DNA from 3 places in the Streptomyces sp. NPDC048001 genome. Region 1 is predicted to be linked to each of the others. Evidence: riboswitches for the same ligand, from Rfam matches in the RefSeq annotation. Region 1 holds a riboswitch; each other region holds the start of a gene.
What was found. Region 1 has a riboswitch for thiamine pyrophosphate ahead of thiC (phosphomethylpyrimidine synthase ThiC). Riboswitches for the same ligand answer to the same signal wherever they lie in the genome.

Region 1 (7,582 bases):
TCACACACCGCCTGGTGCGTTCCTATGATGGGCGAACGACACCGCGGACCACCCCGACCAGGTTGGGCCGAGTGGTGAACGGCGCGCGACGGTGGTGGAGGGGTCGATGACTCAGGGGGCCGGTCAGGGACCCGCGGTGCGGACGGCGACACTGCGTGACTTCCGGGTACCGCCGTACGCCCAGGTGCCCGTGCAGTCGCAGTCCGCCGCGCCCGGGCAGGACGCCCGGCCCGGAAGCCCCTTCCCGGAGGGCGAGGTGCCCGAGGGGTACACCCCCACCGAGCGCAACCTCCCGGTGATCGGCCGGGGAGGCCCGGGCGACACGCTGGAGGTGGCCGTCGCGCCCGAGGAGGCGCAGGCCGCCGGCCTCGGACCGCTCTACGTCGTCGGAGACGTCCACGGCTACCTCGAGGAACTCGTCGCCGCCCTCGCCGAGAAGGGGCTGATCGACACCGACCTCCACTGGGCCGCCGGCAACGCGCGGCTGTGGTTCCTCGGTGACTTCACCGACCGCGGCCCCGACGGCATCGGCGTGATCGACCTGGTCATGAGGCTGTCCGCCGAGGCGGCCGCCGCCGGAGGCTACTGCAAGGCCCTGATGGGCAACCACGAGCTGCTGCTGCTCGGCGCCAAGCGGTTCGGCGACACGCCCGTCAACTCCGGTGCCGGCACCGCCACCTTCCAGGCCGCCTGGCTGCTCAACGGGGGCCAGAAGCAGGACATGGACCGCCTGGAGGAGGTGCACCTCCAGTGGATGGCCCGGCTCGACGCCGTCGTCGAGGAGGACGGCCACCTGCTGCTGCACTCCGACACGACCGCGTACCTGGAGTACGGCTCCACCATCGCGGACGTCAACGACGCCGTGCACGAGGTCCTCACCCGCAACGACCCCGACCAGTGCTGGGACCTCTTCCGCAAGTTCACCAAGCGCTTCGCCTTCCGCGACGAGGCCGGCCCGATGGCCGTGCGCGAGCTGCTCGACGCCTACGGCGGGCAGCGCGTGGTCCACGGGCACAGCCCCATCCCCTACCTCCTGGGCGAGGTCGGCACCGAGGACGGCGGGGAGGGCGAGCGTCCACGGGTCGAGGGCCCCCACGTCTACGCCGACGACCTGGCCATCGCCATGGACGGCGGCGTGACCATGGCCGGAAAGCTGCTTGTCCAGCAGCTGCCGCTCGCTCGCTGACCGACCACCCGTCTCTCGGGCATCCGGCGAATTACGGAAACCCTCTGTCACCGTGTGCCGTGACCGCTCTACCATCGGCGTATCCGTAGCAGGCTCTCCTCCGTTTCCGCCCGACCGCCCGGCCACCACGTGCGATCCGGCCCTACGGAGCTTCGGGGGATGCACATGAGAAGCGCTCCGCACCTGCTGGCCGAGGACCGCACCGACTACGAGCGGATCCTCGACGCAGCACTGCGCACCGCACGCGAGGGACGGGATCCCGCCATCGCGGGCGCCGGACTGACGACCGAGCAGTTGCGCGCCACCGCACTGGACGCGACGGCCCTGATCACCGCCGCCGCTGCCGTCGAGTACGAGCACTACGTGCGGGTCCGTGCCGAGGTACGCGCCGCGGCGGCCGGCACGGTCCTCCCGTCCGGTGCGGGGGAGACCACCCGGACGGGAGCGGGACTGGCCGCGGTGGTCACCGTCCTGGCGCCGATGCTCGCGGGCACGGCCGCGGTGATCCTGCTGGCCGTCGGCTATCTGCTGAAGGTGCTCAGCCCGCCGCCGTCCCTGGCCGGCGCCCTGGTCTCCACCGGCTGGGCCTTCGCCGCCCTGACCGCCGCCGCGATCCTGGCCGCGGCGGTGGCCCTGCTGCTGACGGCCCTGCGCAACGACGCCAGCCATGTCGCCGACGGCAGACCCTTCGACGCGCTGCCGGACGAGGTGCGCAGCGCCAAGGACGCCTGGGGTGCGGCACTGCTGGAGCGGGGGATGCTGCCCTTCCTCAGGGCGGCCCTCGACGACACCGCCCCCCGGGCCCGGCTGGACCCGCCGCCGCGGGTGGGCCGCATACCCAAGGTCGGCTACAGCGGGCCGGACTTCACCAGCCCCTCGGAGGGCCGGACCGGCGGGCGGCGGCCGACGTTCTCCAGCCCCGACTTCTCCGGGCCCGAGTTCGGCGGCCCGGAACACCGCCCGGAATGACCGGCCCGTCCGCCGCCCCCGGGCGCCGGTGGGCGAGCCGGGGAGTGCGGCGAACGGGGACGGGGCGGCGCACTCGGGCCGCCGTGGAGATCAGGCGGCGGGCACGGCCTTGGGGTTGGCGCCGTACCGGTTCGCCTCCTCCTGGCCCTCGGAGGCCAGGAAGACGATCAGGATGATGCCGCCGACGAACGGGACGAAGCCCAGCAGGAGCCACCACGCGGGGCGGCCGGTGTCGTGCAGCCGCCGGAAGGCCACGGCGAGGGACGGCAGGAAGGTCGCGACGGAGTAGAGGAAGTACGGGACCATCGTGTCGATCGCCATGCCCGCGACGTACAGCACGAGCGTCGCGAGGGAGTTGAAGAGCGTGTACATCCAGAATTCCGTACGGCGCGCACGGCCGCTGAATCCCACGTAGTTCTTCAGTACTGCCAGGTACCAGTTCACTGCGGTCCCCTCCCCATGCCCATGTCAGGGCAGATCGAATTTCAGACAAGCGGCTGAAACTTATCCATGGGGTGGTCGCCGGGCAAGGCGCGGACCGGTCACGGCCGAAACGTCACCGACCTGCGTCCCAACCGTGTCCGAGCGCCGCCCGCCCCGCGGGCGGCGCCCCCCGGCCCGCGAGGCCCGCGGGGGACCCAGGACCTGGGGACAGCCCGCTCCCCTCGCACCTCCACGGGGGCAGCCGTGCGCCGGAGCGAAGGGCGAGCGGCCCCACCGCCCGGTCCGGTTCCGGCGGCCCCGTGCGCGGCGACGGCGGCGGACCCGCACGGGAGCCTGTCCGTCGCGGAACCCCCGCATACGACGATGTCCCCCGGCGCCTGCCGGGGGACATCGCGGCCTCGGGGCCTCAGTCGGCGATCGGCAGGTACAGCCGGTTGCCCTGGGCCGCGAACTCGGCCGACTTGGCCAGCATCCCCGCACGGGCCTCGTCGTCGCCGACCAGCGGATCGTCGCCGCCGAACTGCTCCGTGATGCTTCTGCTGATCTTCATCGAGCAGAACTTCGGACCGCACATGGAGCAGAAGTGCGCCGTCTTCGCCGGCTCCGCGGGCAGCGTCTCGTCGTGGTACTCGCGGGCCGTGTCCGGGTCGAGCGCCAGGTTGAACTGGTCCTCCCAGCGGAACTCGAACCGCGCGTCGGACAGCGCGTCGTCCCACTCCTGCGCACCGGGATGCCCCTTGGCCAGGTCCGCCGCATGCGCCGCGATCTTGTACGTGATGACGCCGGTCTTCACGTCGTCGCGGTCGGGCAGGCCGAGGTGCTCCTTGGGCGTGACGTAGCAGAGCATCGCCGTGCCCCACCAGGCGATCATCGCGGCGCCGATCCCCGAGGTGATGTGGTCGTAGGCCGGGGCGACGTCCGTGGTGAGCGGGCCGAGCGTGTAGAACGGCGCCTCCTCGCAGATCTCCTGCTGGAGGTCGATGTTCTCCTTGATCTTGTGCATCGGCACATGGCCGGGGCCCTCGATCATGGTCTGCACGTTGTGCCGCTTGGCGATCGTGTTCAGCTCCCCGAGCGTCCTCAACTCGGCGAACTGCGCCTCGTCGTTGGCGTCCGCGATCGAACCGGGGCGGAGGCCGTCGCCGAGGGAGTAGGTGACGTCGTAGGAGGCGAGGATCTCGCAGAGCTCCTCGAAGTTCTCGTACAGGAAGGACTCCCGGTGGTGCGCGAGGCACCACGCGGCCATGATCGAGCCGCCGCGCGAGACGATGCCCGTCTTGCGCCGGGCGGTGAGCGGCACATAGCGCAGCAGCACACCGGCGTGGACGGTCATGTAGTCCACGCCCTGCTCGGCCTGCTCGACGACCGTGTCCTTGTAGATCTCCCAGGTGAGCTCCTCGGCCTTGCCGTCCACCTTCTCCAGCGCCTGGTAGAGCGGCACCGTGCCGATCGGCACCGGGGAGTTGCGCAGCACCCACTCGCGGGTGGTGTGGATGTTGCGGCCGGTGGAGAGGTCCATGACCGTGTCGGCGCCCCAGCGCGTCGCCCAGGTCATCTTCTCCACCTCCTCCTCGATGGAGGAGGTGACGGCGGAGTTGCCGATGTTGGCGTTGACCTTCACCAGGAACCGCTTGCCGATGATCATCGGCTCGATCTCGGGGTGGTTGACGTTGGCGGGCAGCACGGCCCGCCCCGCCGCGATCTCCTCGCGCACGACCTCGGGGGAGACGTTCTCCCGGAGGGCCACGTACTCCATCTCCGGGGTGATCTCACCCCGCCGGGCGTAGGCGAGTTGGGTGACCGCCCGGCCCTCGCGACCGCGGCGCGGCTGGCGCGGGCGTCCCGGGAACACGGCGTCGAGGTTGCGCAGTCCCCCGCGCGGCGCGGTGTGCTTGACGCCGTCGTCCTCGGGGCGGACGGGCCGGCCGGCGTACTCCTCGGTGTCCCCGCGCGCGACGATCCAGTTCTCCCGGAGGGCCGGCAGCCCGCGGCGCACGTCGGTGTCGACCCCGGGGTCGGTGTACGGACCGGAGGTGTCGTACAGCGTCACGTCACGGCCGTTGGTGAGGTGCACCCTGCGCACCGGCACCCGGATGTCGGGGCGCGACCCCTCGACGTACCCCTTGTGCCAGCCGATGGACCTCCCGGCCTCGCCGCTCTGGTCGGAGGCAGGCGTGTGTGCGTCCGATGTGGTCATGTGACCTACTCCCTACGCCGGCATTACCCGGTAACAGGTTCGGCGGTCGGCGCAGCTGTCCCGTACGGATATACGGAGGTCAACGCCCTCTCAGCCCGGTGCTCCGAGCTCCCGCGTGTGCAAAAACGTGCCACCACGCTAGCGTCCCGCCGGGCGTGCTGAACAGTGGGCCCCTCGCGTTCTTGCGATGATCTGTCGGTGACCTCCTCGCAGCAGACTCCCGAACCGCACTCCCACGGCCACGGAGCCGCCCCCGGCGATGTCGCGGCCTCCGGGCATGTCCACTCCCACGCGCACGGCCCCGCCGAACCGGTGTCCCGGCACCTCCGCAGGGTCATCGCCGCGGTGCTCATCCCCTTCGCCACGGCCGTGCTGGTGGGCCTGGCCGTGCTCTGGCCCGGTGGGGCCCCCGGCCACGAGCGCACCGGGGTGGGCTTCGACCGCCAGACCGAGCAGGGCACCGTCGTCGCACTCGAGAGAGTGTCCTGCGAGGAGGTCAACGCGGCCCAGGTGCCGCCGACCGGCGACACCTCCACCCCGGAGGGACGGGAGGCGGTGAACCGCCGGCAGGGCGACTGCGCCCGGGCGACCGTGGAGGTGACCACCGGCCCGGAGAAGGGGCGGCGGTTCGTCGAGATCGTCCAGCCCGACGCCCCGCGGCAGCTGAGGGAGGGCCAGGGGGTCGTGGTGGCCTACGCCCCGGACGCCCCCAGGGACCTCCAGTACTCGGTCACCGATGTGAACCGCAAGGTGCCGATCGCCGTCCTGGCCGGCATCTTCGCCCTGGCGGTGGTGCTGGTCGGGCGGATGCGCGGCCTCATGGCGCTGATCGCCCTGGCCGTGTCCTTCGCCGTGCTGACGCTGTTCATCCTCCCGGCGATCCTGCAGGGGTCGAACCCGCTGGTCGTGGCCGTGGTGGGCTCCAGCGCGATCATGCTGATGGCGCTGTACCTGTGCCACGGCGTCACGGCCCGCACCTCGGTGGCGGTGCTCGGCACCCTGATCTCGCTGCTCCTCATCGGGCTGCTCGGCTCGCTGTTCATCGGCTGGGCCAGCCTCAGCGGCAACACCGACGACAACACCGGTCTGATCAAGGGCCTCTACCCGGAGCTGGACATGAGCGGCCTTCTGCTGGCCGGGGTCATCATCGGCTCGCTGGGCGTGCTCGACGACGTCACCGTGACGCAGACCTCCGCGGTCTGGGAACTGCACCACGCGGACCCGGGGATGGGGCCGCGCGCCCTGTACCGCGCGGCCATCCGGATCGGCCGCGACCACATCGCCTCCGTCGTCAACACCCTGGTGCTCGCCTACGCGGGCGCGGCACTGCCGCTGCTCCTGCTGTTCAGCATCGCCCAGTCCAGTGTGGGCACGGTCGCCAACAGCGAACTCGTGGCGCAGGAGATCGTGCGGACCCTGGTCGGCTCGATCGGGCTGGTCGCCTCCGTACCCGTCACCACGGCGCTCGCCGCCCTGGTGGTCTCCGCGGACCGGCCCGGCGCCGAGGGGAAGCCCGCCGCGGCGGGGGCAGGGCGGACCGGCGGTCGCGGACGGCGCAGGAAGCGGTAGCCGACCGGGCGGCGGCCGGCCGGTGACGGAGCATGCCGGCCGGGGGTGCCCGGGCCGGGCGCCTCCACCGCCCGGACCTCGGCCGGGGCTTCCGCCGGCCCGGTTCCCGGCCCTGCCGCCCTCAGCCCGCGTTCTCCTCGGCCAGGATGCGCCCCAGTGCCTCCTCCAGGCTCAGCTCGAAGTCACCGAGCGCGAGCTCCTGTCCGAGCGGAACCAGCTTGTCCGTGCGGTCCAGGAAGGCGACGAGCGGCGGGGCCCCCGCCCGGAAGAGAGCCGAGTCGTCCCCGACCCGCAGACGGATGTGCACGTCCGACAGGGGCTCGTGGCCGGTCGGCGCGATGTGCACATCGCCGTCCCCGCTGGGCGCGTTGATCCCGTCGAGCAGCAGCTCCCTCCCGAAGGCCCAGGTCACGGGAGCATCGCCGGGGAGGTGGAAGGTCATCCGCACCGCGTACGGATCGCCTGTCTCGTAGCGCAGCTCCACCGGGATCCGGAAGGAGAGCTCCTCGGAGACCAGGAAGCTCATCAGGACCTCGGCCTGAACCGACTCGCGCATCACATACCTCGCAGAGATGGAGCTGATTGAACCGTGCTGACGTACCGGCGTTCTGGCATACCGACGAAGAAGAGTTGGCCGGGAACGATCCCCCGGTTCCTCTTGACGCCATCGTGCTGGAACCGCTAGCAGATCACAAGGAGTGATATTTCAGATACTGATAGAGAACGCAAGAGACTCCATGAGCTCCCTCACTCCCCTCCGCAACTGTTCAACTGCGGGACGGAGACGGGCCTCTTGCTCCAGGGGGAGAGAAAGCGCCATCGTCCCGATCATGTCACCCACGGTGACGGGAATAGCGGCGCAGACGGTTCCGAGCGCGTACTCCTGACGCTCGACCACGGTTCCCGGGCGGGCGTTTGCGGCCATGCGCTCCAGCAGCGCCTCCCGGTCGCGCACGGAGTAGGGCGTGACCTGCTGCACCGGGTGGCGGTCGAGATGGTCGCGCCGCGCCTCCGTGTCGAGCTGACCGAGCAGGCACTGCCCGATCGCATGGGCGTGGGCGGTCTCGCGGAAGTCGGCCCACTCGGGGACGGCCGGGGCGTAGGGCGTGTCGGAGACCGCCACGACATCGACCTCACCCTCGCGGTACACCGCGAAGTAGACGGCGACGCCGATCGCGTCCCGCCACTGGGTCAGGGAGTCCTGGAGCCTGGCGCGA
Region 2 (7,582 bases), on a different contig from region 1:
CTGGAGTGGATGGAGCGCCTCGACATCGGGGACGCGGCCCGCAAGCGGCCCCATGCCCTGGTCCGGTCGGAACAGCAGCGCGTCGCCGTGGCCCGGGCCCTGGTCGGCGAGCCCGCGGTGCTCTTCGCCGACGAGCCGACCGCGGCGCTGCACAGCGCCGACGCCGCGCACGTGCTGCGCACGGTGACGGCCGCCGCCCGCTCGCACCGGATGACCATGGTGCTCGCCACCCACGACCCGGAGACCGCCGCCGTGGCCGACCGGGTCCTGACGATCCTCGACGGCCGGCGCACCGGCAGCACCGCCACCCCCGCAGCGGAGGGCCGCGCCGCGTGCTCGCTCTCCGTCTAGCCCGCGGCGGGCACGCGGCCGTCCAACTGCGCCGCCTGCTGGTGGCCGCCGCGTCGGCCGGGGTCGGCTTCCTGCTGCTGTGCGCACTGGCCTACGCCCTGTCCCACCCCGCCGAGTCGGGGGCCGCGGTGCTGCGGCTGCTGTGGTGCCTGGTGCCCCTGGCCGCCACCGTGTACTTCGCGGTGGCGACCGCCCGCAGCGACCCCGGCAGCCGGCCGCGGCCGGGGCTGTCCTCGGTGGGCCTCGGCCCCGCCCGGCTGGCCGCGGCCGCCGCGACGACCACGGCCGTCTCGGCGACGCTCGGCAGCTCGGTGGCCCTGCTCTTCTTCCTCCATCTGCGCGGGGACCTCACCGGACTGCCCTTCGACGGGGCCGCCGCGGAACTGCTCGCCGCGGGGGAATCGCTTCCGCTGGGCGCGGCCCTGCTGCTGCTCGCCCTCGTCCCGCTTGCCGCGTCCACGGCCGCCGCCCTGGCGCTGCGGCCCGGCCGCGCGCCCGAGGCGGTGGCGGGGAGCGAGGAGGACGGGGCCCCGGTGGACGCCCCGGGCGGGCTGCCCTGGGGAATCGCCCTGGTCGCCGCAGGACTGGCGGTGGAGACCTATGCGAGCGGGGGCGCCTCCGGCCGGGTACTGCCGCTGCCCGGCCGCGTCGAGGGGCATCCCTCCGGGGTGCTCGCCGGCTGGGCGCTCACGGCGCTGGGGCTGTGGCTCGCCGGGCCGGCGCTCGCCCACCTCTGCGGCCGGCTGCTTCAGGCGGTCCGCCCGGGCGCCACCCGGATGCTGGCCGGGCGGGTCCTCATGACGCAGTCCCGGCGCATCGGCAGGCCGCTGGGCGTGGTGAGCGCGGTGGCCTCCGGGGCGCTGGCCGCCGCGACGGTCTACGGCGACGTGCCCCGGCAGTGGGGGCCGCTCAGCGTCCTCGGCGCCGCCCTGGTCGTCGCGTGCACCGGTGCGGCCCTGCTCACCGCGCTGCTCGACGCCCGCCGCTCCCGGAGCACCCTGCGCGCGGCGCTGCTGCGGGCGGGGACCCCCGTGGCGGCGCTGCGGCGGGCGGCCGCGCTGCGGGCGGGCGCCCTGCTGCTGGTCTTCGGTGCGGTCACCTGGCTGATCGCCGTGCTGGCCGCGGCACCGCTGGCCCTCTGAGGGCCGCGGGCACGGGCGGCACGGAGCCGGGCGGCCGCCCCGGGCAGCGCCTCTAGACCCGGTCCAGGACCACCGTCTCCCCGGCACCGAACCGCAGCCCGACCCGCGCGCCCTCCGGCGGCACCTCGCCCAGGGCGCAGTCGGCCTCCAGTCCGGGGCCCGTATCGGGCCGCAGGCGGACGGCCACCCGGCCCGCGCGGAAGGTCCGCGCCTCGACGGTGGCCGCCAGTCCCTCGCCCTCGGGGCCGACGCGCACACCGGAGGGCCGCACGAGCAGGGTCCCCTCCCCCTGGGGCTCCCCGGCGGGGACCTCCACGGCGCCCCAGGGCGTGTCGGCCCGGGTGCCCGTGACGGTGCAGTCCACGAGGTTGTCGAAGCCGAGGAAGCGGGCCACGAACTGCGACGCGGGACGCCCCCAGACCTCCAGCGGGGTACCGCTCTGGGCGACCCGCCCGTCCCGCATCACCACGACCCGGTCGGCGAGGGCGAAGGCCTCGCCCTGGTCGTGGGTGACGGCCAGCACCGTCGTACCCAGGCGGCCGAAGAGTCCGCGCAGCTCGGTGACGAGCCGCTCGCGCAGGCCGCGGTCCAGCTGCCCGAGGGGCTCGTCCAGCATCAGCAGCTTCGGCTGCGGGGCGAGCGCCCTGGCCAGCGCCACCCGCTGCTGCTCGCCGCCGGAGAGGGTGGGCACCGCGCGGCGCTGCGCCCCGGGCAGCCCGACCAGCTCCAGCAACTCCCCCACCCGGCGGTCCCGCTCCTCCCGCCCCGCCCCGCGCATCCGCAGCCCGAAGGCCACGTTGCCCGCGACGTCCCGCTGTGGGAAGAGCTGGTGGTCCTGGAACATCAGCCCCACGCCGCGCCGGTGCGGGGGCACCCCCGCCTGGTCGGCCCCGGCCAGCAGCACCCGGCCGCGGTCGGCGCGCTGCAGCCCCGCCACCACGCGCAGCAGCGTCGACTTCCCGCTCCCGCTGGGGCCCAGCACGCACACCGTGCGGTGCTCCGGGACCTCCAGGTCCACCCCGTCCAGCGCCGTCCTCCCCTCGAAGCGGACGCCCACGCCCTCCAGCCGCAGCAGCGCCATCAGAACTCCCCGGAGGTCTTGTCGGGACGGAAGCGTTCGAGCAGCAGCAGCGCCGCCGCGCAGACCGCCATCAGCAGGGTGGCCAGGGCCATCGCCTGGCCGTAGTTGAGCTCCCCGGGCCGGCCCAGCAGCCGCGCGACGGCCACCGGCAGCGTCGGGTTGTCCGGGCGGGCGATGAACACCGTGGCCCCGAACTCGCCGAGCGAGACGGCGAAGGCGAATCCGGCCGCCACCAGCAGGGCACGGCGCACCAGCGGGAGGTCGACCTCCCGCCAGGCACGCAGCGGCGAGGCCCCCAGCACGGCGGCGGCCTCCCGGAGCCGTTCGTCGACGGCGCGGAGCACCGGCAGCATGATGCGCACCACGAAGGGGATGCCCACCAGCGCCTGCGCGAGCGGCACCAGGATCCAGGACGTGCGCAGGTCGAGCGGCGGCTCGTCGAGCGTGATCAGGAAGCCGAAGCCGACGGTGACCGCCGAGACCCCGAGCGGGAGCATCAGCAGCGCGTCGAAGCCGCGGACCAGCCGGCCCGCCCGGCGGGTGAGGGCGGCCGCCGCGAGACCGCCGACGGTGACCGAGACGGCCGTCGCCGCGAGCGCGTACCCCAGGGAGTTGCCCACGGCCTCGATCGGCGGGACGAGGAAGGACCCGCCCCGGGAGTCCACTTCGAACAGGGCCCGGTAGTAGTCGAGGCCGTAGCCGCGCGGGGTGTCCAGCGACCGCTCCACCAGGACGGCCGGCGGGGCGAGCAGCAGCGCGGCCACCGTGGCTCCGACGCCGCCCAGCAGCAGCCACTGCGCGGCGCCCCGCGGGCGGTGGGCGGTGTGCGCGGGGTCCACCAGGCGCAGCGCGGCCTCCCGGCGCCGGACGATCCGGGCGTGGACCGCGAGGACCGTGCCCACGGCGGCGAACTGCAGGAGGGTCAGGACGGCGGCGGTGGGCAGGTCGAGGAGGTCGGCGGTCTGCCGGTAGATCTCGACCTCCAGGGTGGTGAAGGTCGGCCCGCCGAGGATCTGGACCACGCCGAAGGAGGTGAAGGTGAACAGGAAGACCATCAGCGCGGCCGCCGCCAGGGAGGGCGCCAGGGCGGGCAGGGTGACGCTGCGCCAGGCGGCGAGGCGGCCCGCGCCGAGCATCCGCGCGGCCTCCTCCTGGCGCGGGTCCAGTTGCGCCCACAGGCCGCCGACCGTGCGGACGACCACCGCGTAGTTGAAGAAGACGTGCGCGAGCAGGATGGCCCAGACGGTCGTGTCCAGGCGCACCCCCCACAGGTCGTCCAGCAGGCCGCCGCGGCCCACCAGGGCGAGGAAGGCCGCGCCCACGACGACCGTCGGCAGGACGAAGGGCACCGTGACGACGGCCCGCAGCAGGCGCCTGCCGGGGAAGTCCAGCCGGGCGAGGACGTAGGCGCCGGGGAGGGCGAGGAGCAGGGTGAGGGCCGTGGAGGCGAGCGCCTGCCAGGTGGTGAACCACAGCACGCCCAGGATGTCCGGGCGGGTGGCGGTCCCGACGATGCGGCCCAGGTCCCAGCCGCCGCCGTGGTGCAGGCCGCGGGCGACGATGGCGGAGACCGGGTAGGCGAAGAAGACGGCGAAGAACGCGACCGGCACCGCCATCAGGGCGAACCGGACCGCCGTCCCGCGCGGCGCCGTCCCCCCGGGGGGCGCCGCGCGGGCGGAGTCGTCTACTTCAGGACGAGCGAGGACCACGCGCGGACCCACTGCTCCCGCTTGTCGGCGATGGTGGCGGGCGCGACGGTCGCGGGCTCCTCCACCACGACACCGTGCTCGGTGAAGAGCTCCGGCAGCTTCGCGTCCGCCACGACCGGGTGGACGAACATGTTCAGCGGCATGTCCTCCTGGAAGGCGGTGGAGACCAGGAAGTCGATCAGGGCCTTGCCGCCCTTCTCGTTCTTCGCGCCGTCGAGGAGGCCCGCGAACTCGATCTGGCGGAAGCAGGTCCCGGTCGCGACGCCGGTGGGCGCCTCCTCCGGCTGGGGCTCCGCGTACAGGACCTCGACGGGCGGGCTGGAGGCGTAGGAGACGACGAGCGGCCGCTCGGCCCCGGACTGCCTGCCGCCCGCCGAGCCGGAGAACTCCTCGTTGTACGCCTGCTCCCAGCCGTCGACCACCTTGACGCCGTTGGCCCGCAGCTTCTTCCAGTAGTCCTGCCAGCCGTCCTCGCCGAAGGCGCCGACGGTGCCGAGCAGGAAGCCCAGGCCGGGCGAGGAGGTGGCCGCGTTCTCCACGACCAGCATGTCCTTGTAGGCGGGCTCGGCGAGGTCGGCGAAGGTGCGGGGCGGCTCCAGCTTCCGCTCCGCGAAGAACTCCCTGTCGTAGTTCACGCAGATGTCGCCGGTGTCGACCGGGGTGACGCGCTTCTTCTCGCCGTCCAGCCGGAACTCGGCGGCGACCCGGTCGAGCCCCTTCGCCTCGTAGGGCGTGAAGAGGTCGTTGTCGAGCGCGCGGGAGAGGAGGGTGTTGTCGACGCCGAAGAAGACGTCGCCCTGGGGGGATCCCTTGGTCAGGATCTCCTTGTTGAGCGCGGTGCCCGCGTCGCCGCTCTTGAGGACCTTGACCGTGTAGCCGGTCTGCTCGGTGAACTCCTTCAGCACCTCTTCGGAGGCGGCGAAGGAATCGTGGGTGACCAGGGTGACGGTGGACCCGCCGCCGTCCTGGCCGCCGGAGCCGCCGGACTCCCCGCCGCAGGCCGCGAGGGCGGTGGCGCCGAGGGCGGTGGCGAGGGCCGTGCCGACGGCACGGCGAAGCTGGCTGTTCATGACGGTTGACTCCCTACGCCGGTATGACCCGGATCAGGTCCGAGGGTCTGCGGCCGTGCCGCACTCTCAGCGCTGTGGTGCGCTCCCCTGTCGGAAGGATGTGCTGTTCATTTGTGCGATCGCACGGGGCACAGTACCAGCCATGGCCCCGGAGCATTCCGGCCGTCCGGGCCGCGGCGGCAAAGGCCGCGGCCCGGGGCGGTCAGCGCTCCTGCGCCGCCAGCTGGCCGCAGGCCCCGTCGATCTCCTGGCCCCGGGTGTCCCGGACGGTGACCGGCACGCCGTGGGCGGCGATCGCCGCCACGAACGCCCGCTCGTCCTCGGGCCGCGAGGCCGTCCACTTGGAGCCGGGGGTCGGGTTGAGCGGGATCAGGTTCACATGGACGCGCCGTCCCTTGAGGAGGCGGCCGAGCAGGTCGCCGCGCCAGGCCTGGTCGTTGATGTCCCGGATGAGGGCGTACTCGATTGAGATGCGGCGGCCCGACTTCTCCGCGTACTCCCAGGCGGCGTCGAGCACCTCGCGGACCTTCCAGCGGGTGTTGACCGGGACGAGCGTGTCGCGCAGTTCGTCGTCGGGCGCGTGGAGGGAGACCGCGAGACGGCACTTGAAGCCCTCGTCGGCGAAGCGCAGCATGGCCGGGACCAGGCCGACGGTGGAGACCGTGATGCCGCGCTGCGACAGGCCGAGGCCGTCCGGCTCCGCGTCGGTCAGGCGCCGGATGGCGCCGACGACCCGCTTGTAGTTGGCGAGCGGCTCGCCCATGCCCATGAAGACGATGTTGGACAGCCGGGCCGGGCCGCCGGGGACCTCGCCGTCGCGCAGGGCGCGCATCCCGTCGACGATCTGGTGCACGATCTCCGCGGTCGACAGGTTGCGGTCCAGACCCGCCTGCCCGGTGGCGCAGAAGGGGCAGTTCATCCCGCAGCCCGCCTGCGAGGAGATGCACATGGTGACCCGGTCCGGGTAGCGCATCAGCACCGACTCCACCAGAGTGCCGTCGTGGAGCCGCCACAGGGTCTTGCGGGTGGTGTCGCTGTCGCAGGAGATGTGGCGCACGACCGACATCAGCTCGGGCAGCAGCTCACCGGCGAGCTTCTCGCGGGCGGCGGCGGGGATGTCCGTCCACTGCGCGGGGTCGTGGGCGTAGCGCGCGAAGTAGTGCTGGGACAGCTGCTTGGCGCGGAACGGCTTCTCGCCGACCGCGGCCACGGCCTCCTTGCGCTCGGCGGGCGTGAGGTCGGCGAGGTGCCGCGGCGGCTGCTTGGCTCCGCGGGGGGCGACGAAGGTCAGTTCTCCTGGCTTGGGCATGGTGCGTCCAGTGTCGCAGACGGAGTCGGCTGACCTTGGCGCCTCCGTCTGGGGAGCGGTGGTTGACGGTGGCCATCGGTGACCCATGGCGGCCCTCAGACGGCCCAGGGACGGCCCGGGCTCCATCCCCTACCGGCTCCCGAAGTCGGCTTCCACCTGCGCGCGACCAACCCACGAGCCCCCGGGAACGGCAGGGCGGGAGCACTCCCGGCCACTGTTCGGCGCCCACCCGGCGCAAGCCCGGGTGCGTGCAGCGGGCAGGCTCCTTCAAGGCCGGAGAAGGGCCCGCTGTCACCGGCCACGCGCACGACTTCCTACTGTGTGTCGACACTCATAGCGGTGGAGTCGGATCATGGCGCCCCTCCGATGGGGTATCCGGTCACCTGTGTGCCAAGCTGTAGATACCACCCTAGGGAAGTGAGGAGCTTGATGGCGGAGACTGCCCGGGAGATTGCCGACGGATTGCGGGAGCGCATTCGGTCCGGTGACCTTGCGCCCGGCGCCCGGCTTCCCGGCGAGCCTGCCCTCGTTAAGCAGCACGGGGTGGCCAAGGAGACAGCACGACGCGCACTCACGTTGCTGGTGTCCGAAGGGCTGGCCGTCCGGCGGAAAGGCAGCGGGACGTACGTCCGCGAGTTCCAGCCGATCCGACGGGTCGCGAATCGGCGCCTCGCTCAGGACGGATGGGGTACCGGACGCTCCATCTGGAGCACCGACGTCGGCGACCGGCCTATGAGCGTCACGGGGCTGCGGGTCTACGAGGCTCCGGCCCCCGATGACGTGGCGCGCATGCTCGGACTCGACGAGGGGACCGCGGTCATCGTCCGAGACCGCGTCTTCTCGGTCGAAGGCGAGCCTGTCCAGGCAGCGGTCTCGTACCTGCCGGCGGCCCTTGTCAGGGAGTCGGCGATCGCCCACGA
Region 3 (7,582 bases), on a different contig from region 1:
GCTCGCCGCCCCCGGGTCCTCCGCCTCGGTGACGGCGCGGACCACGACCACGCGGCGGGCGCCCGCGTCCAGCACCGCGTCCAGGTTGCCGGCGTCGATCCCGCCGATCGCGAACCAGGGTCGCGGGGTCGGGAGCGAGGCCGCGTAGCGCACCAGGCCGAGGCCGGGCGCGTGGCGGCCGGGCTTGGTCGGCGTGGGCCAGCAGGGGCCGGTGCAGAAGTAGTCCACCCCGGGCTCGGCCGCCGCGGCGTCCACCTCGGCCTCCGCGTGCGTGGAGCGGCCGATCAGCACCCCGGAGCCGAGCACCGCGCGGGCCGCGGGCACCGGCAGGTCGCCCTGCCCGAGGTGGAGCACGTCGGAGGCCGCGGCATGGGCCACGTCGGCGCGGTCGTTCACCGCGAGCAGGGCCCCGTGGCGGCGGCAGGCGTCGGCGAAGACCCGCAGGTGCTCCAGCTCCTCCCCCGCCTCCATGCCCTTGTCGCGCAGCTGCACGACGTCGACGCCCGAGGAGAGCACGGCGTCCAGGAACTCGGGCAGGTCGCCCTGGCGCCTCCTGGCGTCGGTGCAGAGGTAGAGCCGGGCGTCGGCGAGCCGGTCGCGGAGCGTGGACATGGGTGGTTCCCCCCGGTGGACGTGCGGGTGCGAAGGGCGCGGTGCCGACCCGGCGGCGGGCGTCGGGACGGCACCGCGCCTCGGCGGTGTCGGGTGCGGCGGCAGCGGCCGCCGCGGGGTCGGATCGCGGATGACTCAGACGGCGAGCGCCTGCGCCCGGCGCTTCACCTCCGTGCCGCGGTTCTCGCCCAGGGCCTGGGCCGGGGTGCCCGGAAGGGTCGGGTCAGGGGTGAACAGCCACTCCAGCATCTCCTCGTCGGTGAAGCCGTCGTCCCGCAGCAGGGTCAGGGTCCCGGACAGGCCCTTGACGACCCGGTCGCCGTCGATGAAGGCGGCCGGCACCTGGAGGGTCCGGTTCTCGCCGCGGCGTACGGCGATCAGCTGGCCCTCCTTGACCAGCTGCCGCACCCGGGTCACCTCGACATCGAGCATTTCCGCGATGTCCGGCAGGTGGAGCCAGGCGGGGACGAGGGCGTCGGTCTTAGCGTCAATCTCGGTCACGGGGACAAGCCTGCCATCCGCGGCGGGCAGCCGGTAGCCGACGCCTGCGCGAGGGCTCGGGGATCCGCCGTCCGGCCGCGCCTGCGGGGACGGCCGTCACAGGACGGCGGACTTCAGCGGGACGGCGGGATCGGCGGCGCGGACCGGGTCCGGCCGGGCACCCGCGGCGATCAGCCTGCGCCCCTGGGCCACGTCGCGCGGCCGGTCCACGGCCAGCACGGCGACGAGCACGCCCTCCCGCAGCCAGAGCGCGGTCCACGCGCTGTCCGCCCACGGGTCGCCGCGCCACAGCAGGGTGTCGGCCGCCGGGTGGTGGCCGGCGTACTGCACGAAGCGGCCGAACTGCTCGGACCAGAAGTACGGCACGGGGTCGTAGGGCTCCGCCCCTCCCCCGGTGATCGCCGCGGCCACGGTGCGCGGGCCCTGGAGGGCGTTGTCCCAGTGGTGGACCAGCAGCCGCCTGCCGTACCGGGCGGACGGGTAGGAGGCGCAGTCCCCCACCGCGTAGACGTCGGGCGCGGAGGTGCGCAGACCCGCGTCGGCCAGGACCGCGCCGTCGGGGCCGAGGGCGATGCCGCTGCCGGCCAGGGCGGCGGTGGCCGGCCGGGCCCCGATCCCCACGACCACCGCGTCCGCGGCGATCCGGCGCCCGGCCCCGTCCTCCGCGCCGCTCCCGGCGAGCGTGACGGCTCCCGGTTCCACCGCGGCGACCCGTTCACCGGTGAGCAGCCGTACCCCCGCCTCGGCGTACCAGCGGGCCATGGGCGCGGCGGCCTCGGCCGGCAGCGAGCCGGCCAGCGGACGGTCGGCGGCCTCCACCACGGTGACGGCGCAGCCCGCCGCCCGGGCCGCGGTGGCGAACTCCGCCCCGATCCAGCCGGCCCCGACGACCACGATCGCGTGCCGGCGTGCGAGGACGGGCCGCAGCCGCTCGGCGTCGTCCAGGGTCCGCAGCAGGTGCACCCCGGGCACGCCCTCCGTACCGGGCAGGGCCACGGGAACGGCGCCGGTGGCGAGGACGAGGGTGTCGTAGGCCACCGGACCGGCCTCGGTGTCCACCTCGTGGTCCTCGGGGCGCACCCCGGTGACCTCGCAGCCGAGGCGCAGCTCGACGCCGAGGGCGTCGAAGTCGATGTCGAAGGCCGAGCCCTCCGCGGTGCCCAGCAGGACCGCCTTGGACAGCGGCGGCCGGTCGTAGGGCTGGTGGGGTTCGGCGCCGATCAGGGTGACGGCCCCGGTGAAGCCGGCCTCGCGCAGGGCGACCGCGGTCTGCACCCCCGCCATGCCCGCGCCCGCGACGACGACCCGCCGCGCGTCCCGTACCCCGTTACCTCCGCCGTGCGTCTGCTCGCTCACCCGGCCACCCTAAGGGCAGCACCCGGCCCGGACGCCGGCGCCGACGGGGCGTCCGGGCGCCGGCTCCTCGACGGCGCCGGTGCCGCGGCCCTCGCGGGACTCCCGCGCCCGCGTCTCGTCTAGGCGCACGCGGCCGGGCGGGAGTTGGGACACCCACGGGCGCGGCGGCCCGCGGCGGTGGTGCCGTCCGTCCCGGGCCGGACACGGCGGACGTCGAGCGCGTCGCCCGTCCGGGTGCCGACCGGCCGGCCGTGCACCGGCTCCCCCACCCGGCCCGGACACGCCCCCGCCGCCGGTGGAGGCGAACCGGGTGCGCGCGCCGACCCGGCCCGGCGCGAGGATGCGCCCGGCGGGCGATCCGGCCGTCGGTGCCCGCTCCCGCCCCGCCCGCCGGGGCCCGGCGGCTGCCTTACCCCGCCCGAGGCCCTGGGTTTAGGGTGGCCACCGTAAGGCACACGCGGGAGCCCGGACGCACCGGGCTGAGAGGGAGGCTGGCCGGCCTCCGACCGTACGAACCTGATCCGGGTCATGCCGGCGAAGGGAGGGGCTGGACGCCCATGTCTCGTACACCGACCGCGCCCGACGTCCTCGTCATCGGGGGCGGCGTCATCGGACTGGTCACCGCCTGGCGGGCGGCGCAGCGCGGGATGCGCGTCACCCTCGCCGACCCCGACCCGGGCGGCGGGGCCGCCCGGGTGGCGGCCGGGATGCTGGCCGCGGTGACCGAACTCCACTACGGGGAGCAGGCACTGCTCGCGCTGAACCTCGACTCCGCCCGCCGCTACCCGGCGTTCGCGGCGGAACTCGAGGAGGCGAGCGGCACGCCCACGGGCTACCGCCGCTGCGGCACGCTCGCCGTGGCCCTCGACGCGGACGACCGCGCGCACCTCAGGGAGCTGCACGACCTCCAGATGCGCTCGGGCCTGGACTCCGCCTGGCTGAGCGGCCGCGAGTGCCGGAGGCTGGAGCCGATGCTGGCGCCCGGAGTCCGCGGCGGGCTGCGTGTCGACGGCGACCACCAGGTCGACCCGCGCCTGCTCGCCTCGGCGCTGCTGACGGCCTGCCGGCGCGGCGGGGTCGAGTTCCGCCGCGAGTGGGCGCGTGAACTGACCGTCTCGGGCGACCGGGCGGCGGGGGCGCTCCTCGCCGACGGCAGCCGCGTCTCCGCGGACCAGGTGGTGCTGGCGGGCGGCAGTCTCAGCGGGCGGCTCGCGGGCGTGCCGCGGGACGTGCTGCCGCCGGTCCGGCCCGTCAAGGGCCAGGTGCTGCGGCTGACCGTGCCGCCGGCCTTCGGGCCCTTCCTCTCCCGGACCGTGCGCGCGGTGGTCCGGGGCAGCCAGGTCTACCTGGTGCCGCGGGAGTCCGGCGAACTGGTCGTCGGGGCGACCAGCGAGGAACTGGGCTGGGACACCACGGTCACCGCGGGCGGCGTCTACGAACTGCTGCGCGACGCCCATGAACTGGTGCCGGGCATCACCGAACTCCCCCTGGTGGAGACCCGGGCCGGGCTGCGCCCCGGCTCCCCCGACAACGCCCCGCTGCTCGGGCGCACCGCGCTGCCCGGGCTGCTGCTGGCCACCGGGCACTACCGCAACGGCGTGCTGCTGACCCCGGTGACCGGCGAGGTGCTGGCCGAGGTGCTGGCGGGCGGCGAACCCCCCGCGACCGCACGCCCGTTCAGCCCCCGCCGCTTCTCACGACAGGAAGTCCCCGCATGAACGTCTCCGTCAACGGCACCCGCCGCGACCTCGCCCCCGGCACCACCCTGGAGGCGGTGGTCGGCTCCCTGAGCACGGCTCCGACCGGGGTGGCCGCCGCGGTGAACGAGACGGTCGTGCCGCGCGGGCGGTGGACCGCGACCCTGCTGTCCGACGGCGACCGCGTCGAGGTCCTCACCGCCGTGCAGGGAGGGTGAGCGCCGTGGCCGACGACCGTCTCGTCATCGGGGGCACCTCCTTCGCCTCCCGCCTGATCATGGGCACCGGCGGTGCGCCGAGCCTGGAGGTGCTGGAGCGCTCGCTGGCCGCCAGCGGCACCGAGCTGACCACCGTCGCGATGCGGCGGCTGGACCCGACCGTGCAGGGCTCCGTCCTCTCCGTGCTGGCGCGGCTCGGCATCCGGGTGCTGCCGAACACCGCCGGGTGCTACACGGCGGGTGAGGCGGTGCTCACGGCCCGGCTCGCCCGCGAGGCGCTCGGCACGGACTGGATCAAACTGGAGGTCGTCGCGGACGAGCGCACCCTGCTGCCGGACGGCGGGGAGCTGCTGGAGGCCGCGGAGACGCTGGTCGACGACGGGTTCACCGTCCTGCCGTACACCAACGACGACCCCGTCCTGGCGCGGCGGCTCCAGGAGGCGGGCTGCGCGGCGGTCATGCCGCTCGGCTCGCCGATCGGCTCCGGGCTGGGCATCCGCAACCCGCACAACTTCCGGCTGATCGTGGAGCAGGCGAGGGTGCCGGTGATCCTGGACGCGGGGGCGGGTACGGCCTCGGACGCGGCGCTGGCGATGGAGCTGGGCTGCGACGCGGTGATGCTGGCCTCGGCGGTCACCCGGGCGCAGGAGCCGGTGCTGATGGCCGAGGCCATGCGGCACGCGGTGGAGGCGGGGCGGCTGGCACGGCGGGCGGGGCGCATCCCGCGCCGCCACTTCGCCGAGGCGTCCTCCCCCGTCGAGGGGCGGGCCGACCTGGCGCACGACCCGGAGCGCCCGGCCTTCTGAAGCCCGCGCGCGCTCCGCAGGCCGCCGGGCGCGGACCGCGGCCGCGCGGGCCCGGCGGGCGCCCCCGCCGGGCCCGACGGGGCCCGGAACGCGGGCGCCGCCGGGCGCGGGGCGGCGCGGCGTGCGTCACAACCGCGCTGCAAGCCCGTACCGGAGCGCCGGGGGCCCGGTGCGCGGCTCGTAGACTCTCCCCGTGGACACGACCCTCCAGGACCCCCTCGTCGGGCAGCTGCTCGACGGCCGCTACCGCATCGAGGCGCGCATCGCCGTCGGCGGCATGGCCACGGTCTACCGGGCCGTCGACACCCGGCTCGACCGGGTGCTCGCGCTCAAGGTGATGCACCCGGAGCTGGCGGCCGACGCGACCTTCGTCGAGCGCTTCATCCGCGAGGCCAAGTCCGTCGCGCGCCTGGCGCACCCCAATGTGGTCGGTGCGTTCGACCAGGGCGCGGAGGGCGCGTACGTCTACCTGGCCATGGAGTACGTCGAGGGCTGCACCCTGCGGGACGTGCTGCGCGAGCGGGGGGCGCTGTCGCCGCGGGCCGCGCTGGACATCCTGGAGCCGGTGCTCGCCGCGCTCGGCGCCGCGCACCGGGCGGGCTTCGTGCACCGCGACATGAAGCCGGAGAACGTCCTGATAGGGGACGACGGCCGGGTCAAGGTCGCCGACTTCGGCCTGGTGCGCGCCGTGGACACCGTGACCAACACCTCGGGGGCGCTGCTGGGCACCGTCTCCTATCTGGCCCCCGAGCAGATCGAGTACGGCACCGCCGATCCCCGGGCCGACGTCTACGCCTGCGGTGTGGTGCTCTACGAGATGCTCACCGGCGGCAAGCCGCACGGCGGCGAGACCCCGGCCCAGGTGCTGTACCGGCACCTGAACGAGGACGTCCCGCCGCCCTCGGCCGCCGTGCCGGGCCTGGCCCCGGCCCTGGACGACCTGGTGGCGGGCGCCACCGCACGCACCCCCGAGGTGCGCCCGCAGGACGCCGTGGCGCTGCTCGCCGCGGTGCGCTCGGCCCGCGGCTCCCTGGACGAGGCGCAGCTGGACGCGGTGCCGCCCGGGGCGGCCGCGCTCGGCGCGGGGGAAGGGGACGCGGAGCGCACGGACGTCCTGCCGCGCACCGTCGCCCGCCGGGCGGCGCCGGAGGCGGAGGTGCACCGCACGGCCCGGCTGGCCGCGCCGGTGCCCGGGCCCCCCGGGTCCGGGCCGGGCGGCCGCGGGGGCCTGCGGGGGCGCTTGCCGCGACGCCCGGCGCTCACCCTGGTGGCCGTGGTCCTCGCGGTCCTGGGCCTCGGCGCCGGCGTGTGGTACATCAACTCGGGCCAGTTCACCCGGGTGCCGGCGCTGATCGGCACCACGGAGGCGCAGGCCCGTGAGCGGCTGGACGCCGCGGGACTGGACGTCCGGGGGGTGAGCCGCGAGTTCAGCGAGTCCGTGCCGCGGGGCTCGGTGCTCCGCAGCGACCCGGGCACCAACGAGCGGGTCCGCGGCAACGGTTCCGTGACGCTGGTCGTCTCGCGCGGTCCGCGGATCGTGAAGGTCCCCGACCTGGCGGGGCGGCCGCTGGAGCAGGCGCAGGAGGCGCTGCGGGAGGCGGGGCTCGCCCCGGGCGTGGTGACGAGGGAGTTCGACGAGACCGTGCAGCAGGGGTCGGTGATCCGCACGGATCCGGAGGCGGGCAGCAGCCGCAGCCCGGACAGCGCGGTGTCGCTGGTCGTGAGCCGGGGCGCGCCCGTCGACGTCCCGGACGTCACCGGCGAGTCGGCGGCCGCGGCGCGGCAGGCGCTGGAGGGCGCCGGGCTGGGCGTGGAGCTCGCCCCCGGGCGGGTGAACTCGCCGCATCCCGCCGGCAGCGTGGCCCGCCAGTCCGCCGCCGAGGGGACCCGGCTCGCCGCCGGCGACACGGTGACGCTGACCCTGTCGAAGGGGCCCCGGATGGTGCCGGTGCCGGATGTGGTCGGCACCCCGGTGGAGGAGGCGAAGGCCCGGCTGGAGGCGGCCGGGTTCGCGGTGGAGGTCCGCAAGACCTTCCCCTTCCTCGGCGACGAGGTCGCGAGCCAGTCCGTCGCGGGCGGCGAGGAGGCGCCCGAGGGCAGCACGATCACCCTCCGGGTCGAGGGGCTGTAGAGGACGTGCCGAGGCGCAACCCTGTGGGCAGCCATGTCCCCGTGGCCGGCGGACTGGCCACGACCGGCCTGGCCTACGCCCGTGAGCTGGGCGCGGAGGCCGTGCAGGTCTTCGTGGCCAATCCCCGCGGCTGGGCCACGCCCGCGGGCAGCCCGGCGCAGGACGAGAAGTTCCGGGCCGCCTGCGCGGCAGAGGACCTGTCGGCCTGGGTGCACGCCCCGTACCTGATCAACTTCGGCTCGCACACCGAGGCGACCGTGG

Region 2: another riboswitch for thiamine pyrophosphate. It lies ahead of ACGF15_RS06200 (thiamine ABC transporter substrate binding subunit); the one in region 1 lies ahead of thiC (phosphomethylpyrimidine synthase ThiC).
Region 3: another riboswitch for thiamine pyrophosphate. It lies ahead of thiO (glycine oxidase ThiO); the one in region 1 lies ahead of thiC (phosphomethylpyrimidine synthase ThiC).

What each region holds. Positions count from the first base shown of each region.
Region 1 is NZ_JBIDBN010000006.1:176,100-183,681, forward strand. It holds gene ACGF15_RS13090 (metallophosphoesterase) at 92-1,186, shown strand; gene ACGF15_RS13095 (hypothetical protein) at 1,346-2,155, shown strand; gene ACGF15_RS13100 (DUF805 domain-containing protein) at 2,246-2,599, opposite strand; gene thiC (phosphomethylpyrimidine synthase ThiC) at 3,006-4,796, opposite strand; TPP riboswitch at 4,789-4,921, opposite strand; gene ACGF15_RS13110 (YibE/F family protein) at 4,995-6,365, shown strand; gene ACGF15_RS13115 (SsgA family sporulation/cell division regulator) at 6,487-6,921, opposite strand; gene ACGF15_RS13120 (helix-turn-helix domain-containing protein) at 7,072-7,582, opposite strand, start outside.
Region 2 is NZ_JBIDBN010000002.1:408,900-416,481, reverse strand. It holds gene ACGF15_RS06220 (ABC transporter ATP-binding protein) at 1-351, shown strand, start outside; gene ACGF15_RS06215 (hypothetical protein) at 333-1,493, shown strand; gene ACGF15_RS06210 (ABC transporter ATP-binding protein) at 1,546-2,574, opposite strand; gene ACGF15_RS06205 (ABC transporter permease) at 2,574-4,283, opposite strand; gene ACGF15_RS06200 (thiamine ABC transporter substrate binding subunit) at 4,259-5,353, opposite strand; TPP riboswitch at 5,347-5,452, opposite strand; gene rlmN (23S rRNA (adenine(2503)-C(2))-methyltransferase RlmN) at 5,556-6,662, opposite strand; gene ACGF15_RS06190 (GntR family transcriptional regulator) at 7,092-7,582, shown strand, end outside.
Region 3 is NZ_JBIDBN010000009.1:268,055-275,636, forward strand. It holds gene thiE (thiamine phosphate synthase) at 1-612, opposite strand, end outside; gene ACGF15_RS18860 (Rv2175c family DNA-binding protein) at 748-1,113, opposite strand; gene ACGF15_RS18865 (NAD(P)/FAD-dependent oxidoreductase) at 1,210-2,469, opposite strand; TPP riboswitch at 2,917-3,029, shown strand; gene thiO (glycine oxidase ThiO) at 3,027-4,187, shown strand; gene thiS (sulfur carrier protein ThiS) at 4,184-4,384, shown strand; gene ACGF15_RS18880 (thiazole synthase) at 4,390-5,190, shown strand; gene pknB (Stk1 family PASTA domain-containing Ser/Thr kinase) at 5,384-7,321, shown strand; gene ACGF15_RS18890 (deoxyribonuclease IV) at 7,345-7,582, shown strand, end outside.